One region of the Streptomyces sp. NPDC041068 genome, then DNA from elsewhere that is predicted to be linked to it. Evidence: riboswitches for the same ligand, from Rfam matches in the RefSeq annotation. Region 1 holds a riboswitch; the other holds the start of a gene.
The links. A riboswitch is a leader RNA that binds a small molecule or an ion and turns the genes downstream of it on or off. The one in region 1 is predicted to bind cyclic di-AMP.
Positions count from the first base shown of each region.

Region 2: linked by a shared signal. The riboswitch ahead of AB0B50_RS26935 (C40 family peptidase) and the one ahead of AB0B50_RS18405 (NlpC/P60 family protein) in region 1 are both predicted to bind cyclic di-AMP.

Region 1 is NZ_JBEZCG010000007.1:278,297-285,218, forward strand. It holds gene AB0B50_RS18395 (M23 family metallopeptidase) at 1-402, shown strand, start outside; gene AB0B50_RS18400 (ATP-dependent DNA helicase) at 454-3,030, opposite strand; cyclic di-AMP (ydaO/yuaA leader) riboswitch at 3,297-3,453, shown strand; gene AB0B50_RS18405 (NlpC/P60 family protein) at 3,460-4,674, shown strand; gene AB0B50_RS18410 (hypothetical protein) at 4,779-5,132, opposite strand; gene AB0B50_RS18415 (NlpC/P60 family protein) at 5,476-6,525, shown strand; gene AB0B50_RS18420 (hypothetical protein) at 6,630-6,922, shown strand, end outside.
Region 2 is NZ_JBEZCG010000012.1:64,618-71,539, reverse strand. It holds gene AB0B50_RS26955 (hypothetical protein) at 1-400, shown strand, start outside; gene AB0B50_RS26950 (GNAT family N-acetyltransferase) at 419-1,156, opposite strand; gene AB0B50_RS26945 (ATP-dependent Clp protease proteolytic subunit) at 1,283-1,918, shown strand; gene AB0B50_RS26940 (hypothetical protein) at 1,926-2,234, shown strand; cyclic di-AMP (ydaO/yuaA leader) riboswitch at 2,593-2,769, shown strand; gene AB0B50_RS26935 (C40 family peptidase) at 2,773-3,246, shown strand; gene AB0B50_RS26930 (DUF6328 family protein) at 3,329-3,901, shown strand; gene AB0B50_RS26925 (LysE family translocator) at 3,840-4,457, opposite strand; gene AB0B50_RS26920 (LysR family transcriptional regulator) at 4,558-5,475, shown strand; gene AB0B50_RS26915 (ATP-binding protein) at 5,538-5,990, opposite strand; gene AB0B50_RS26910 (helix-turn-helix transcriptional regulator) at 6,264-6,922, shown strand, end outside.

The DNA.
Region 1 (6,922 bases):
CTGCGTCCCAAGTTCGCGCTGCCGGTGAAGCAGCACGGCCTGAGCGCGATGTACGGCCAGGCGGGCATCAACTGGATGTCCGCGCACTCCGGCATCGACTTCCCGGTGTCGTACGGCACGGAGGTCATGGCCGCGACCGACGGCACCGTGTCCACGAAGTGGAACAGCGCCTACGGCAACATGGCGATCGTGACCGCGAAGGACGGCACGGAGACGTGGTACTGCCACCTCTCCACGCACAAGATCTCCAGCGGTCCCGTGAAGGCGGGCGACGTCATCGCCTTCTCCGGGAACTCCGGCAACTCCACGGGCCCGCACCTGCACTTCGAGGTGCGCCCCGGCGGCGGCTCGGCGATCGACCCGCTGCCGTGGCTGCGCAGCCACGGCCTCGACCCGACGTAACTCAGGCCGCCGCCTTCGGCGTCCGAACTGCTCGCGTCCGAACTGCTCGCGTCAGAGCTTCTCGACCGGTGCGTACCTCAGCAGGAGCCGCTTCGGCTTGGGCTCGCCGAAGTCCACCGTCGCCTCGGCGTTCGCGCCCGTCCCCTTCACGCCGACCACCGTGCCGAGGCCGAACTGGTCGTGCGTGACCCGGTCACCGACCGCGAGCGCGACCACCGGCTTCTCCGACGCACGGCGCGTGGCGAAGCCCTGCGCGCCGCCGGAGCGGGAGCGCGAGGAGGACAGCGTCGAGGCGATGCCTCCGGCCGGACCCGAGGAGCGGGACGGCGCCGGGGCACCGACGGAGCCCGTCCGCTTCCAGTCCAGATGGGCCTCCGGGATCTCCTCCAGGAAGCGCGACGGCGGGTTGTACGAGGGCTGGCCCCAGGCGCTGCGCATGGAGGACCGCGTCAGATAGAGCCGTTCACGCGCGCGCGTGATGCCCACGTAGGCGAGGCGGCGCTCTTCCTCCAGCTCCTTGACCTGCCCGAGGGAGCGCATGTGCGGGAAGACGCCGTCCTCCATGCCGGTCAGGAACACCACGGGGAATTCGAGGCCCTTGGCGGTGTGCAGCGTCATGAGAGTGATGACTCCGGAGCCGTCGTCCTCCTCGTCCGGGATCTGGTCGGAGTCGGCGACCAGGGCGACACGCTCCAGGAAGTCGGAGAGCGACCCGACGGGAGCGGCGCCTTCCGCGGTCTCCGCACCTTCCCCACCTTCCGCAGCCTCCGCGCCCTCGGCGGCTTCGGCGGCTTCTGCGCCCGCCGCGGTCCCCTCGGTGCCCGAATCGCCTTCCGCCCGGCCGTTCCCCTGCTCGAACTCCAGCGCCACGGCGGCGAGTTCCTGGAGGTTCTCGATGCGGGTCTCGTCCTGCGGGTCGGTCGAGGCCTGCAACTCGGCCAGATAGCCGGTCCGTTCGAGCACGGCCTCCAGGACGACGGCCGGGCCCGCGCCCGACTCGACGATGGTCCGCAGCTCCTCCATCAGCGTGTTGAAGCGCTTGACGGCGTTGGTCGAGCGGGCCGCCATTCCATACGCCTCGTCGACACGGCGCAGGGCCTGCGGGAAGGAGATCTTCTCGCGCTGCGAGAGCGCGTCGATCATCGCCTCCGCACGGTCGCCGATACCCCTCTTGGGTACGTTGAGGATGCGGCGCAGCGGGACCGCGTCCTCGGGATTGGCGAGAACGCGCAGGTACGCGAGGACGTCGCGGACTTCCTTGCGCTCGTAGAAGCGGACGCCGCCGACGACCTTGTAGGGCAGGCCGACGCGGATGAAGATCTCTTCGAAGACACGGGACTGGGCGTTCGTGCGGTAGAAGATCGCGACGTCGCCGGCCTTGGCGTCGCCCGCGTCCGTGAGGCGGTCGATCTCGTCGGCGACGAACTGCGCCTCGTCGTGCTCGGTGTCGGCGACGTACCCGGTGATGCGTGCGCCCGCGCCCTGGTTGGTCCACAGGTTCTTGGGGCGGCGGCTCTCGTTCCGCTCGATGACCGCGTTCGCGGCGCTCAGGATCGTCTGCGTGGAACGGTAGTTCTGCTCCAGGAGGATCGTCGTCGCGTCGGTGTAGTCCTCCTCGAACTGGAGGATGTTGCGGATGGTGGCGCCGCGGAAGGCATAGATCGACTGGTCCGCGTCACCCACGACGCACAGCTCGGCGGGGTCGTCACCCTCGCCTCCGGAGGGGCCGACCAGCTCGCGCACCAGGGCGTACTGGGCGTGGTTGGTGTCCTGGTACTCGTCGACCATGACGTGGCGGAAGCGGCGGCGGTAGTGCTCGGCGACGTCCGGGAAGGCGCGCAGGAGGTGGACCGTCGTCATGATCAGGTCGTCGAAGTCCAGGGCGTTCGCCTCGCGGAGGCGGGACTGGTACATCGCGTAGGCCTGGGCGAGGGTCTTCTCGAAGCCGTCGGCGGCCTGGGCGGCGAAGTCCTCCTCGTCGATCAGCTCGTTCTTCAGATTCGAGATCTTGGCGCTGAAGGACTTCGGCGGGAACTTCTTGGGGTCGAGGTCCAGATCGCGGCAGACCAAGGCCATCAGGCGCTTGGAGTCCGCGGCGTCGTAGATCGAGAAGGAGGAGGTGAAGCCCAGCTTCTTGTACTCACGGCGCAGGATGCGGACGCAGGCGCTGTGGAAGGTCGACACCCACATCGCGTTCGCCCGCGGGCCCACGAGCTGCTCGACGCGCTCCTTCATCTCGCCCGCGGCCTTGTTCGTGAAGGTGATCGCGAGGATCTGGCCGGGGTGCACACCGCGCTCGGCGAGGAGGTGCGCGATGCGGTGGGTGAGCACGCGGGTCTTGCCGGAGCCCGCGCCGGCGACGATGAGCAGCGGGGAGCCCGCGTGCACGACGGCCGCACGCTGGTTCTCGTTCAGCCCGTCGAGGAGCGTCGCCGGGTCGATGACCGGGCGCGGGGCGCCGTCGCGGTAGTGCGTGTCCCGGGACATGGGCGCGTCGAACTTCCCGTCGAACAGGTCGTCCGGAATGGGCTCCGGGGCGCTGTCCTCGGGCGGCGGCGGGGGCTCTTCCTCGGTACCCTTCGAGGGCTGGAGGTCCGCCAGGAAGCTGTCGTCAAAGAGGCTGCTCATCGCCTCCCGAGTCTAGGCGGCCCCACTGACAACCCGCCCCGGGTTCCGGCCACCTTCCCCTCGAAGCGATCCTCGCCTACGCCCCGCCCCCGGACGATCACCCTCCGCATTCACGGGGCATCCGCGAGGCATGCCCGCATCAAGAGCCTCGTAAAGTCACGAAAATGTATCGGGCATATCGAACATCAACCTTCACACGGAGCACACGAGTTGGCTAGCGTGCCCGGCGGGCCGCTCGTCCCCCACCGGCGAACCCCGCCGGGAACGGGTGGCCTCCGCCGAGTCCGACACGTTCGGAGCCGGGGACCCACCAAGACCTTGGGGTGAATCGGTCCCGTACGAAGTACGGGACTGTAGGGCAACCTTCCGGACCATCCGCCCGAACCCGACAGCTAACCCGGTAGGCGGTCTACGGAAGGAGTCGCCTCCTTGGCGTCGCACCGCAAGCCGCGGACCCGGGCAGCCGGAATACGTACGACCCCCGCCATCGGCATCACGACGGCGGCCCTCACCTCCGTGGCCCTCCTGTCGCAGAGCGCGCAGGCAGCGCCCTCCGCGCCGACGAAGCCCAGCCTGGAAGAGGTCCAGAAGAAGGTCGACGATCTCTACCACCAGGCGGGCGTGGCCACCCAGAAGTACAACTCGGCCAAGGAACGCACCGACAAGCAGCGCAAGAAGGTCGACCGCCTGCTCGACGACGTGGCCAAGCGCACCGACAAGCTGAACGAGGCGCGCCAGGAGCTCGGCTCCTTCGCCGCCGCGCAGTACCGCACCGGCGCCGTCTCGGACACGGCCACGATGATGCTCGCCGACGACCCGCAGGGCTACTTCGACCAGAACCACCTGTCGGACCGGCTCACCGAGCGCCAGAAGAAGGCGGTCGACGACTACCAGGCGCAGCAGGTGTCGGCGGCGAAGCAGCGTACGAAGGCGGCGAAGAGCCTCAAGACGCTGAGCGACTCTCGGGACGACCTCAGGACGAGCAAGCAGACCGTCCAGAAGAAGCTGGGCGAGGCCCGTGAGCTGCTTTCGGAGCTGACCGCCGAGGAGAAGGCCAGACTCGCGGCGATCGAGCGGAAGAAGGAGCGGGAGGCCAAGCGCAAGGCCGAGGAGCTGGCCCGCAAGCAGGCCGCCGAGGCGGAGCGCAAGCGCAAGGCGGAGGAGGCGGCCCAGAAGGAGAAGGAGCAGGAGGAGGGCCAGGACTCGGGCACCGGCTCGGGCTCGGGCTCCGACACCGGCTCCGGATCGGGATCGGGATCGGGCTCCGACTCCGGGAGCACGGACGGCACTTACGCCGCCAAGGCCGCGAAGGTCATCGACTTCGCGGAGGCCCAGATCGGCAAGCCGTACGTCTGGGGCGCCACCGGACCCGACTCCTACGACTGCTCCGGGCTCACCCAGGACGCGTGGAAGGCCGCGGGGATCTCCCTGCCGCGCACCACGTGGGACCAGGTGAAGGTCGGCACGACCGTGAAGACTGCCGACGCGAAGCCGGGCGACCTGGTGTTCTTCTACGACGACATCAGTCACGTGGGGATCTACATCGGCAACGGCAAGATGATCCACGCCCCGAAGCCGGGCGCGAACGTCCGCGTCGAGTCGATCTACTACATGCCGATCCACAGCGTGGTGCGTCCCGCGTAACCACCCTCTACGCGCGTGTGGCCCGCATCCTCCGGAGGATGCGGGCCACACGCGCGTAGAGGCGGAAAACTCAAGTCCGCGCAGGACTCAAGTGCGTGGAGAACTCAGGTCCACAGCACCGCGATGAAGATGTTCGCCGTGGTCAGCAGGCCGACCGCGCCGAACAGGCCCTTGTCGACCTTCTCCTCGTCACGCTTCACATAGACCAGCGCGAGGATCACGATCAGCACGGCCATCTTGATGCCGATCTTGAGGTTGTTGACCGTGTTGTCGTCCGCCCGGTTGAGGCCCACCAGGGCCACACCGGTGACCAGCATGATCAACGCACCGTGCAGCATCGCCGGGCCGAAGCGGGCCGTGCCCTGGCCCATCTGCTTCATCTGGGTCAGGAAGCCGCCCAGGAGCGAGGCGATGCCGATGATGTGCAGGCCGACGAAGAGATGGATGAGTACGTCCATGAGGCCGGAGCCTAGCGGGGGGATCCAGGGGCACAGCAGGGGCCCCTTACCACTACTCCGGGACCAGGTGTGCCATAAGCACCCCCTCGGTCACTGACGTGCACGAATGCGGCATCGCACCGTGATCGACACGGTCGGGCTCGGTCACCGTTCCGTCCACTTCTTCCAGTTGCGCACAATCCGTCACCAACCCGTGACGGTCAGGTTTAGCGTCCTCCACCAGGTGACCGGCTCCCCACCGTCGTCCCGCCCAGGACGGCAGTCGGCCACCACCGCCGAGAAAACCGGCGGCGGCCCGCTCCCCCTGTGCGGGCCGCCGCCGGACACGTAAGGAGCCCGATTCGTGGCAGCGCACCGCAAGCCCAGACAGCGCTCGCTCAGCGGGAGCACGGCCCGCACCGCAGCCACCCTGGCCCTCGCGGGGGCCGCGTCGGCGACCGCCTTCGACGGCACGGGGCACGCGGAACCGCGGCTCAGCCCCGCCGAGGTGAAGTCCAAGGTCGACTCGCTCTACCACGAGGCGGAGATAGCCACCGAGAAGTACAACGGCGCGGAGGAGAAGGCGGAGAAGGCCGAGAAGTCGCTCAGGGAGCTGCGCGACGAGGCGGCCCGCAAGACGGAGAAGCTCAACTCCGCCCGCAACGGCCTTGGTTCGTACGCCGCGGCGCAGTACCGCGCGGGCGGCATCGACCCCTCCGTGCAACTCGCGCTCTCCTCCGACCCGGAGCAGTTCCTGGACCGCGCCGCGCTCGCCGACCGGGCAGGCAGCCGCCAGGCCTCGGCCGTCAGCGGCGTACAGAAGCAGCTCCGCTCGATCGACCAACTGCACAGCGAGGCCGACGACCGCCTGGCCTCCCTCAGGGCGCGCCAGGCGGAGCTGCGCAAGCACAAGAAGACGGTCACCGACAAGCTCGGCGAGGCGAAGCGGCTGCTGTCCCGGCTCACCGCCGACGAGCGCGCCAGGATCGCCGACGACGAGGACGACAGGGCCGCCCGCTCGGCAGGCCGCGACGCAGCCCTTGGCGCGCCTTCAAAGGCCCCCAACGCCCGCGCCGCGTCCGCCGTCTCGTACGCGTACAAAGCCATCGGCAGCCCCTACGTATGGGGCGCCACCGGCCCGAACGCCTTCGACTGCTCGGGGCTCACGCAGGCCGCCTACCGCTCGGCGGGGGTCTCCCTGCCCCGCACCACCTACGCCCAGATCGGCGCCGGCGAGCGGGTCTCCCGCTCCGAACTGCGCCCCGGTGACCTGGTGTTCTTCTACTCCGGCATCAGCCACGTCGGCCTCTATGTCGGCAACGGCCAGATGATCCACGCCCCGAACCCGAGCGCGCCGGTGCGGCTCGCACCCATCGACCAGATGCCGTTCGCGGGGGCCACCCGCGTGGCGTGAGCCGGTGCGCCGCCGATCGATGAGCCGGTGCACTCGACCACCGGTGAGCCGGTGCACCCGACCACCGCTGATCAGGCGCGACGCCCACCAGTAGTGTCGGGGGCATGCCTAGCCGTACGCTGCCGCCGCCTCCGCCACCCCCGCATCTGCGCACCTGGCCGGACCGGCAGACGCTGCTCGCGGACCGCGGGAGTGCCCTCGGGGAGTTGCGCAGGCGGCACCTCGGGATGCACCGGCTCCTGCTGTTGTGGCTGTACGGCGTCGGCGGCGTCATCGGCTGGGCGCTGCTGACCCAGCCGATCAAGTTCATCGACGACAAGGACCCCAGCGTCTTCCTGCTGGCCCCGGTCCTCGCGGTGGCCGGCCTCGCGGCGCTGGCCCCCTCGGTGATCGGCGT
Region 2 (6,922 bases), on a different contig from region 1:
CCTGCCCCACGATCTGCCCGCCGACGACCTCTCCCTCATCAGGTGGCACCTGGGCGAGGAGGCGGGCACGCGGCACGCCGAAGGCGAGGAGTGTCCGCTGCTCTCGGCCAGGGGACCGGCGGCGCGGATCGGGGGCGTACTGATCGGTGAACTGCAGCGGGGCGAGCGGGGCTGGTCCCTCACCGTCCGCCAGGAGGTGCACCCCGACGAGTTCGACGCCCTGCGCTCCCTCGTCGCGTGGCTCGCGGCCCGGACGACGACGGTCGGCACCGTCGGTCACCTGCGCTTCCTGGAGGACCACGTGCCCGACGTCCTGGTCGTGGAGTCCGGCTCGGCACGCCGGTTGCGTACGCGCGCGGAGGCCACGGAGAGCGACCTCCTGCCCGGCCCCTGGGCCTGACGCCCGTGACGTGACCGCTCAGCGCACCGTCCAGATCCAGCCGAGCGGGGCGAGACCGAGGGCGCGGGCCACCGAGCGGGAGGCCCGGTTGGCGGCCGTGGTGCTGTAGAAGAGCACCTCTTTGTCGCGACGCACGCGGTGGGACCAGGCGGCGGCCGCGGCCGGGGCGAGGCCGCGGCCGCGGAAGTCCGGGCGGGTCCAGATGCCGGCCTCCGCCGCGCGGGCGTTCGCGGCGGGGGTGTGGCAGATCGACACGGGCGCGCCGTCGTGCACGGCCATCGCCCACTCCCCCGCCGCCCCGGAGATCAGCTCCGCCCACTCGCCGGGCTGCCAGTTGTCGGGACGGGTCAACTGCCGTGCCGCGTCCCGCCCTTGGTCGTCCGAGAGCAGGAGGGGCAGGGGTGCGGCGGGGGCCGCGGCGAGCGGGTCCGGGAAGGTGAAGCAGGGGCCGCCCTCGACGGCGGCCGGTTCACCGGCCGCCGTCAGAGCGGAGGCCAGCCGCACGAGGACACCCGGGGGCTCGCCCGGCGCGTACGGCTCCCCGTCGACTCCGAAGCCGCCACCGTCGCTCGGCGGGGCGACGCCCTCCCCCAGCGCCAGCACCCGCGCTCGCGGCGACCAGGCAAGGACCGCCTGCACCGCCGGATCGGTCACCGTCGGCAGCCCGCCCTTCGCCACCGGCCCGAGGCCGTGGATGACCTCCACTTCGAGGGCGAGCAGCGCCCGTTCGTCCCGTTCCACCACGTCTCGCCCCATGACCCGAAGAGGTTACGCGGATCACGTACCGCCCGACACCACATTTCCTCGCCCCACGGAACGTACGTCCTGTACATTTTTTACAGAGACCGGACCGCCCCGCGACCGGAAGACGAAAGGCGTGCCATGAATCGTCCGTCCGCCCGTTACGTCCTGCCCGAGTTCACCGAACGCACCAGCTCGGGGACGAGGACCCTGGATCCGTACTCCAAGCTCCTCGAAGAGCGGATCGTCTTCCTCGGCACCCCCATCGACAACACCTCGGCGAACGACGTGATGGCCCAGTTCATGCACCTGGAGCACCTCGCGCCGGACCGCGACATCTCGCTCTACATCAACTCCCCCGGCGGCTCGTTCACCGCGATGACCGCGATCTACGACACGATGCGGTTCGTCACCTGCGACGTGGAGACGACCTGCCTCGGCCAGGCCGCGTCCACCGCCGCCGTGCTGCTCGCCGCCGGCACCCCCGGCAAGCGGTTCGCGCTGCCCGGCGCGCGTGTGCTGATCCATCAGCCCTCCGTCACCGAGCCGTTCCAGGGCCAGGCCAGCGACCTCGCGATCCAGGCCGACGAGATGCTGCGCAGCCGCCGGATGCTGGAGGAGATGCTCGTCAGGCACACGGGGCAGAGCCCCGAGCGGATCACCGCGGACATCGAGCGGGACAAGATCCTCGACGCGCAGGCGGCCCTGGAGTACGGACTCGTGGACCGGATCATCCCGAACCGCAAGACCTCGCTCGCCGCGCGCGACCCGAGGTGAGCCCTCGATGCTGCCGCCCGAACTCCCTCCCCTGCCGGCCCTGACCCGCGCCGAGGCCGACCTGATCGACCGCTATCTCGAGGTCGTCGACCTGGTCGGCAGGATCAACCCGGCGCGATCCGGGCACACGTACGGCGGACTGCGTGCCGCCCAGGCCCTGGTCGGCAGGGCGACCGCCCTGCGGGACGCGCTCACCCTCATGCACCAGCGGGGCGAGAGCGAGGTGCACGCCACCACGCTCGCCGAGGCCCTGCGCGTCCTCGACGGCGAGCGGCGGTCCCGGCGGGTCACCGTGCCGCCCCCGCCCGGCAGTTGACCCCCGCGCCGAGCGCCACGCACCCTCCACCGGAACGTCCCGGACCGCTTCGAAACGGACCAGAAGGGCTACTTCGGACGGCGTAGCGAGGCGTCCGCCGACGAGCCGTGGAGAGTTGCGCCAGGTGTGTACAGCGCGGGCGGAATAGCACATTCCGATGCTGGTCGAGCCATCGTCAGACCATCCCTCCGTAACCCCAATTCGTCGGTGTCCACCCGAACGGGTCAGTCGTGAGGAGCCTCACAAAACGCCGTTTCGGCTCGGTTTTTTCGCCCTTGTCGGGTCAAGATCCCTTCCGACGACAAGCCCCCGCCACAGCGGCGGGGCGGTCCGGGCGGACGCCGAGTCCTGCCGCCACCCGGATGACCGGTCGACATCGGTGCAACGGCAGGAGTGGAGGACCCAGGCATGACGGGCCCGTCCGGGAAGTCCGGACGACGCCCTTGGGGTGAAGCCGCAGAGCACGACGCGGCCGGGCATCTTCGCCTGCCCGAACCCGACAGGTCATCCTTCACAGGCGGCTGACGAAGGGTTGCGCATGACTGCGCTGAATCATGTTCCGTCGCTGCTCAGCAGGACCGGTGCCGCATCGGTCCTCACGCTCGCCGTCGTAGGCGGCACCGTCGTGGCCCCCGGGCTCGCGTCGGAGGCCGAGGCGGCCACACACGGGACGAAGGCGCTCAAGATCGCGGCGTCCAAGAAGGGCTCCCCGTACCGCTACGGCGCCGCGGGTCCCAACCGGTTCGACTGCTCGGGCCTGACGCTCTACTCCTTCAACAAGACGGGCAAGAAGCTGCCGCGCACCGCCGCCGCGCAGTACAACAAGACCAAGCACATCTCGAAGTCCCAGCGCACCAAGGGCGACCTGGTGTTCTTCCACTCCGGCCGGAACGTCTACCACGTCGGGATCTACGCGGGTAACAACAAGATCTGGCACGCCCCCAAGACGGGGACCGTGGTGCGTCTGGAGAAGATCTGGTCCAACAGCGTCTGGTACGGCCGGGTCCGCTGACCCCGCCGCGGTCGGTCCGGCGCGCGCCTCGCACCGTCAGGTGCCGGTGCGTGGAGCGCGCCGGCCGGGATACCCGTCCGGCATGTCCGACGACTTTTCCTGTACCGCTCGCAACGAAACGCCGTTGGAGCGCGCCGACCGCAACTTCGGGGAGCTGCTCCAGGAGCTGAGGGTGACGCAGACCGGGGTGCAGATCCTCTTCGCCTTCCTGCTCACCCTCGCCTTCACCCCGCGGTTCCCCTCGCTCGACGCCGTGCAGCGCGGCACCTACGTCACGACGCTGCTGCTCGCCGTGGTCGCGGCGGCGCTGTTCACGGCGCCCGCCGCGCTGCACCGCTCGCTCTTCCAGCAGCGCGCCAAGCCGCTCGTCGTGCAGGTGTCGTCCCGGCTCGCCGAGGTCGGTCTGCGGGTCCTGATGCTCGCGCTGTCCGGTTCGGTGCTGCTCGTCGTCGACGTGACGGCGGGGCGCGTCGAAGGGGTCGTCGCGGGCGCGGGGACGCTCCTGGTGTGCGTCGGGCTGTGGGGCGTACTGCCGCGCCTGGTCCGGCGGCCGGTGGCGCGCGCCGTCGCGGCGGCGCAGGAGGTGCCGGGTGTCATGCCATCAGGGGCTCGAGGAGGAGCACCAGGCCCAATGCGCCGAGAGCGGTGCCGGTGACGGCCTCGACGGCGCGGGCGGTGCGCGGCCTGCGCAGCCACCTGCCGAGCCGGTCCACGAGCAGCGCCACGACCGGGAACCAGAGCAGGGCCAGCGCCACCACGATCGACGCGAGCAGCAAGGTCCTGGGCATCGCGGGGCTGCCGTCGGGCACGAACTGAGGCAGCACGCTGAGGAAGGTGATCGACGCCTTGGGGTTCAGGGCGTTGGTCAGGAAACCCTCGCGCAGTCCGCCGCCCTGCGCCGCGGGTTCGCCCGCCGCCGCGGTGCGTGGCCGAGCCGCGGAGCGCAGCGCGCGGTAGGCGAGGACCAGCACATAGCCGGCGCCGATGAGTTGCAGCGCCCTGAAGAGCGCGGGCACGGCGGCCAGCACCGCGGCGACACCCGCGACCGCCAGCGCCGTGTGCACCAGGAGCCCGCCCGCGACGCCGACCGCACAGGCGACTCCGGCCCGCCGGGAGACCAGGGCGTTGCGTACGACGACGGTGAAGTCGGCGCCCGGCATGGCGACCATGCCCGCGGCGACCGAGGTGAAGGCGACCAGTTGTGCGTCCATGCGCCCAGCGTGCCCGGCCGAAGCCTTCAGCAGGTATGTGGAATATCCTGGGTCTGCCTTAAGCAGGCGTTTAGGGAGTGCAGGTGTTCAGGGAGCTTCCATGTACGACCCCACGCGTCTCGCCGCGCTCGTCGCGGTCTCCGAGGCCGGTTCGATCACCCGGGCCGCCGAGCGCCTCGGCTACACCGTGCCCGCGCTCTCCCAGCAACTCGCCAAGCTGGAGCGGGAGGCGGGCACCGCTCTTCTCGTACGTCACCACCGCGGGGCCCGGCTGACCGGCGCGGGGGAGCTGCTCGTGGGCCATGCCCGCCGGGTGCTCGACGAGATGGAGCGGGCGCGGCACGAGCTGGCGCGGCTCGCCGGGCTCTCGGGCGGGCGGCTGCGCGTCGCGACCTTCCCGACGGCCGGCATCCATCTGCTGCCGCCCGTCCTGAGCGCCTTCCGCAGGGCCCACCCGGACGTCGAGCTGACGGTGACGGGGCACGAACCGCCCTTCGGTGTCGCGGCCGTGGCGGCGGGCGAGGTCGATCTGGCCCTCACGCACACCTATGAGCCGGCGGACCCGGTGCCGCTGCCCGCCGCCGTGTCGGCCGAGCCGGTCCTGGTCGAGGAGCTGGTCCTGGTGACCCGGCCCGGCCACGCGCTCACCGGCGCGGCCTCGCGGCTGCCGCTCGCCGACCTCGCCGGGCAGCCGCTCATCAGCATGGCTCCGGACCATCCGCCCCGGCAGGCCGTGGAGCGGGCCCTCGCGCGGGCCGGTGCCGCGCCCGCGGTGCTCGTCGAGTCGCCCGGGTACGCGCTGGTCTGCGCCCTGGTCAGTGCGGGGCTCGGCGTCGCCGTGGTGCCCGAGATGGTGGCGCGCACCGCCGCGACCCCCGTCGGCACGCGGCTCCTGGAACCCGGCGATCTGCGGCGCACCATCTCCGTCGTGCACCGCACCGACGAGTCGAGCCCGGCGGCGGACTCCTTCCGGGCTCTGCTGCGCGGGGTCTTCGGGCGCTCGGCGAGTGCGGCCTGACCGGCGGCGGTCGGCGGGCAGCGAGCGGCGGTCGGCGAGCGATCCCCGACCGGTGGGCGGCGTCAGCGCGCGGGGTCGCGGTGTCTGCGCTGGACGCGCGCCGTCCACGGCAGTGCGATCCACACGGTCTTGCCGCCCTCGTCGGTGGGGCTGACCGAGAGCCTGCCGCCGCACTCGGCGGCCAGCCAGCGGATGATGACCATGCCCCGGCCGTTGTCCTGCTGGACCGCCGCGGGCAGCCGCTTGGGGTAGCGGGGGTGGCTGTCGGTGACGCCGATCCGCAGCTGCTCGTCCCGGTCGAGCTCGACGTCCACCGTGAAGGTCGGCGACTGTCCCAGGGTGTGCTGCACGGCGTTCGTGGCGAGTTCGGAGACGATCAGCCTGATGGTGTCGGCCACCTCGGTGTCGCCGGGCAGGCCCCATTCGGCGAGCACGCGCGAGACGTATTTCCGGGCCGCGGGGACCGAGGCAGGATCGCTCGGCAGAGTGACGGAGGCTTCCTGGTGGTCTGCCATGGCGACGCTGTCCCTTTCCCATCGGGACCGGTCTCCGACTCGTCGCGGATGACTCGAGGACAGTCCCGAACTGGTGCTTCGCGCCAGCCTGCCACTCCTTGGCCGGTCACGGGCGGCGATCCACCGAGATGTGCATATATCTGTCGCTCGAAGCGGTGAACTCTGCTACGGCAGACCGTATTTGGGCGAGAGACTGGTCCTTCCTCTACTGTCGCCTACTGCCCCCGCTCTGCCGCCGGGATCCCCGACGGCTTCATCCGGAAGGAGACGGGCATGCAGTACGGCCCCGCGGTGCGCCGCCGCCAGCTCGGTGCCGAACTGCGCGCGCTGCGCACCCACGCGGGACTCACCAGCAGCCAGGCCGCGGCCAAGGTCGGCTGGCACCAGTCGAAGGTGAGCCGGATCGAGACGGGTCGCAGCGGCGTCAAGGCCGCCGACGTACGGCTGCTGCTCGCGGCGTACGAGGTGAAGGACCCCCAACTCAGCGATCTGCTGGTCGCGTTCGCGGGCAGCGACGACCCGGGCGAGGGTCGCCACCACTGGTGGAAGGCGTACCGCGATCTCCTGCCCGCCACGTATCGCGACTTCATCAGCCTGGAATCCCAGGCGAGTTGGGTGCGCACGCTCGAAACCACCGTGGTGCCAGGGCTGTTGCAGACCCCCGAGTACGCGCGCGCGGTGACCAGGGCCGCGCTCGGCGGCCTGCCGGAGGAGCAGGTCGACGCCCTGGTGGAGGTCCGCCTGGCCCGCCAGGACGTGTTGCGCGCGGATCCTCCGCTGCGACTGAGCGTGATCCTGGACGAGGCGGTGCTGCGCCGCACGGTCGGCGGGGAGCAGGTCTTCGCGGGGCAGTTGACACGGTTACGAGAGGTGGCCCTGTTGCCGCATGTGCGGCTTCAGGTGCTGCCCTTCGCCGCCGGCGAGCATGCGGG